DNA from 2 places in the Pantoea sp. X-Soil-YNGN-775 genome. Region 1 is predicted to be linked to the other one. Evidence: predicted binding sites of a transcription regulator. Region 1 holds the regulator's gene; the other holds the start of a gene.
The links. The regulator LexA, encoded in region 1, represses DNA repair genes until DNA is damaged. The targets are predictions, from matches to a motif close to TNCTGTATGTACATACAGNA.
Positions count from the first base shown of each region.

Region 1 (2,203 bases):
AACATGAAGCCTCTTGTTAGCAAAGCGCCGCAAGCATACCAGAAAGCGCAGCGAAGATCTGTGGTGGTGCCAATTGCACGCAGCCCAGACATTGACGTCAATCCGATGAAAGGGTTCCACTTACTATGGCAAATAATGCCACCGGTTTTGTAAGAATAGTGAAAGCCGCAGGTTATTCATGGCAGGGCCTGCGCGCCGCCTGGCAACACGAAGCCGCTTTCCGCCAGGAGGCGCTGGCCGCGCTGGCCGCCATTATTGTCGCCTGCTGGCTGGATGTCGATATCGTCTCCCGCATTCTGATGATCGGCGCTGTGGTGCTGGTGGTCATTGTCGAAATCCTCAACAGCGCCATTGAGGCGGTAGTGGATCGTATCGGTCAGGAGCGCCACCCTTTGGCCGGACGGGCCAAGGATATGGGCTCCGCGGCGGTGCTGATCAGCATCTTACTGGCACTGTTTGTCTGGATCGCGCTGCTTTGGTCGCATTTGCGATAAGCCTTCCACAACGCGTCAGATGGCGCGTTTTGCCTGAGAATCGGTTTCCATTTCACCAATACCTGTATATACTCACAGCGACTGTATAAACAACCAGGGGGCGGGATGAAAGCATTAACCAGCAGGCAGCAGCAGGTCTATGACCTGATTCGCGACCATATTACTCAAACGGGCATGCCGCCTACGCGTGCAGAAATTGCCGCGCAGCTGGGTTTCCGCTCGCCGAACGCGGCAGAAGAGCATCTTAAGGCACTGGCACGTAAAGGGGTGATTGAGATTGTTTCTGGCGCCTCACGCGGTATTCGCCTGTTGATGGAAGAAGATGCGTCTGAAGGTCTGCCGTTGATTGGCCGGGTTGCTGCCGGTGAGCCGATCATGGCGCAGGAGCACATCGAAACCCATTACAAAGTTGATCCGGGCCTGTTCAAACCTTCTGCTGATTTTCTGCTGCGCGTCAGTGGAATGTCGATGAAAGATATCGGGATTATGGATGGCGACCTGCTCGCAGTACATAAAACCCAGGACGTGCGTAATGGCCAGGTTGTGGTGGCCCGCATTGATGATGAAGTAACGGTTAAACGCTGGAAGAAGCAGGGTGCTATTGTGCATCTGCTGCCTGAAAACAGTGATTTTGAGCCAATTATCGTCGATACGCGCGCTCAGTCGCTGACGGTCGAAGGTCTGGCGGTCGGCGTGGTTCGCAACGGCGAATGGCTCTGAGTCTGACATAACCACGCATTCGTAGTATCTGATGCTATTCTGTCTGCCCTAATTTTGTCGCTGCTGCTCCCCTCTCTGCAGCGGCACCGAGCACGGAACTGCGAATGCGTTTTTTAACGGCTACCGACAAAAACCTCTGGCGGCTGGCGCTGCCGATGATCCTTTCTAACATCACCGTTCCCTTACTGGGGGTGGTCGATACTGCTGTCATTGGTCACCTCGACAGCCCGGTCTACCTCGGCGGGGTTGCGGTCGGTACGACAATCACCAGTTTCCTCTTCATGCTGCTGCTGTTCCTTCGAATGAGTACCACCGGCCTGACGGCGCAGGCTTTTGGTGCCGGCGATAAATTGGCACTGACACGTGCGCTGACCCAGCCTTTAATTATTGCGCTGCTGGCTGGCGTGCTGTTCATCTGCCTGCGCTCGCCGATTACTACGCTGGCGGCCGATCTGATTGGCGGCGATCCCAAAGTTTTGCAACAGGCGGCACTGTTTATTCAGATCCGCTGGTTAAGTGCGCCCGCCACTCTGGCAAATCTGGTGATCCTTGGCTGGCTGCTGGGCGTGCAGTACGCGCGTGCGCCGGTCATCCTGCTGGTGATCGGCAATCTGGTCAATATTGTACTCGATCTGTGGCTGGTGATGGGCCTGCACTGGGGTGTGGCAGGCGCGGCAACCGCGACCGCACTGGCAGAGTATATAACGCTGGCCGTCGGTGCGGTGATGGTCTGGCGGGTATTGAAACTGCGTGGCATCACCCCGGCAATGCTGAAGCAGAGCTGGCGCGGTGACATGAAGCGGCTGCTGCGTCTTAATCGCGACATTATGCTGCGTTCGTTAATGCTGCAGCTCTGTTTTGCCTCGCTGACGGTGCTGGGCGCACGCATCGGTCCGCAGGTGGTGGCGGTGAACGCGGTATTGCTGATGTTTATCACCTTTACCGCCTATGCGCTGGATGGTTTTGCCTACGCGGTTGAAGCCTTCGCC
Region 1 is NZ_AP035945.1:290,167-292,369, forward strand. Features, by position in the region: gene AC6I8I_RS01280 (diacylglycerol kinase) at 126-494, shown strand; gene lexA (transcriptional repressor LexA) at 600-1,214, shown strand; gene dinF (MATE family efflux transporter DinF) at 1,319-2,203, shown strand, end outside.

Region 2 (2,203 bases), 2.1 Mb from region 1:
CCCTGAGGTGCGCAAGGTATCTGGCTGATCCAACCGCGCCGGGCGCGGTTTTTTTAGCGCTGCCGCGCAACTCACGCAATCTCAGCCGATGATAAGCGACATTTATCCGCTAACGCGCCTGTCTGCTTGCGCGCGTCCTGACAAGTCAGGCGCAACCCGCTACACTGGCGCGCTGCAACAGACATTCAGGAACCTGGCTATGAAAACTCCGGAAGCGTATTACGCGCAGGCGCGCGAAATGTTCTTTACCGCCCACCCCGATTTCCAGGCGGCGCTTGATGAGCTGACCGAAAGCGATGCCCGCGCTGCCAATCTTTCCCTGCGCCAGCTGCGTGAATGGCACGCTGAACGCATCTATGCGGCCTTTTTACGTCAGAAGAATCTGGATGGGATGATCTTTTCGATTCAGCTGGCTGAGCCCGACAAAGCCGTGGCGGCCGAGGCAATCGAGAGCTATCTCAAAGCACATGCTGAATCGCTGGGGATGAGCTGGGAAGAGTTTTGCATTAAAAACGAACTCTGACCGGCTGGAACCGTAAGGTGTATTTTTCATACACCTCCAACCAGTGGTTTTACCACCAATAAAGTTGTACAAGGACGAGGAAAGTGTATAACTTCATTCTACGACTTCGGTCGTGATTGTCCTTGAACGAATAGTGCTTTTGCACTGCCTCTGGAGGTGTTGCTGGATTTCCACCTCCAGAGGCGATTTTTTTTCCCGTCGCTACTCTTCTTCTGCCATCTTTCCTTTAACTTCCACATACTGCGCCACCGCCAGCAGACGATTAATGTGCGTCAGCAGCAGGTCAACGTCGGACTGCAAAAACTCGGTCGATGAACGTGAAGCGGTGACAATCGCATCCTGTACCGTCTCGGTAATGGTCAGCGTATTGTCCTGTTTGGCCTGCACCAGCAACGCAGCAACCAGCAGCGATTGCGCTTCAAGCTGCGCGGTCAGCTCTTTCGCGTCGACGTCCATTTTTGCCAGTTTTAGCAGAATATCAATGACCAGTTGTCGCATCGCACTTCTCCTGATGTATGGAGTGCCATTATGTCGCGATGATGCCGAAATAAGCCAGAGCAGGATTCAGTCCGGCGTGACATAAAAAAATTAGCCAGAATCGGGCGCACCGCCTTGCCACTGTTTTTATTTACAGTATTATATCCCTGCGATTTTGCCCTGAATGGATTGCCATCATGTTTGTTGAGTTGATTTATGACAAGCGAAACGTAGCCGGTTTGCCGGGTGCTCGCGAGATGATTCTCGAAGAGCTGGAAAAACGGGTGCATCGGGTGTTCCCTGACATTGAAGTTAAGGTCAAGCCGATGGAACGTAACGCGATTGATACTGATTTGAGTAAGAACGATAAAGCGACGATTGCGCGGATAGTTGAAGAGATGTTCGACGAAGCGGAAATGTGGCTGGTGGCCGATTAATCCCTTAACGGCCACCGCATCAGTTAGCGGGAGGTCAATTAACTCTCCTGCTCACTGTGATTAATTTCGATCTCGATGTCCTGAATAGCGGCATCCAGATCTTCCAGCATCTTACCCTGCTTGTTGAGTAGCGCATCGATACGATCGGCGTTGACCTTATCTTTGTATTCACCCGCATCGAAGGCTAACCAATGCGTTGAAAGGGTCTCGGTGTTGGTTTGCGCGTAGTGTCGCATCTCTTTTAGCTGAGAGGTCACGTCACGCAGATAATCGTTTTTGGTCTTGGTTTCTGTTGAATCGCTCATGCTAAATGTCCTTCTGGTCAGTTATCCAAAGTGATTTGGCGTAGCGGTTCATCAACCGGCCAACCTGCGGGCGCCTTTCCTGCGAAAACCTCGAAAGAAAATGTCGCCCGGAGATTTAAATCTAGTCGATAATAGCGAAGCCGCACTAAGAATAATCGGAAGTTACGGTTTACGTCCGGAATGCGTCGCAGGCCCCTCACTTTCAATCACCACTTCCTTCACCTTATCGACCGTTTTGATCGCGGTGCGGTCCGGTAACGCATCAAGCTTATGCTGTAAAGCACTCACCTGATCGGTCAGCAAATCGACCCGGGCATCACGCTTAGCGGCGACATTGCGGTAATCCTTGCGGATCTCCTCCACCCGCTTGTTGGCGGCATTATTCACGTAGAGAAAAAGAATCGTCATCAGCACGCAGATCATTGAGCAGCCCAGCATCACGCTGCCGAGAATAACCTTGC
Region 2 is NZ_AP035945.1:2,380,667-2,382,869, forward strand. Features, by position in the region: gene AC6I8I_RS11230 (DUF6388 family protein) at 200-523, shown strand; gene iraP (anti-adapter protein IraP) at 725-1,021, opposite strand; gene AC6I8I_RS11240 (DinI-like family protein) at 1,198-1,437, shown strand; gene AC6I8I_RS11245 (hypothetical protein) at 1,476-1,742, opposite strand; gene AC6I8I_RS11250 (hypothetical protein) at 1,905-2,203, opposite strand, start outside.
Region 2: AC6I8I_RS11240 (DinI-like family protein) is a predicted target of LexA. The motif match lies at 1,140-1,159, and genes of this name have one in related genera.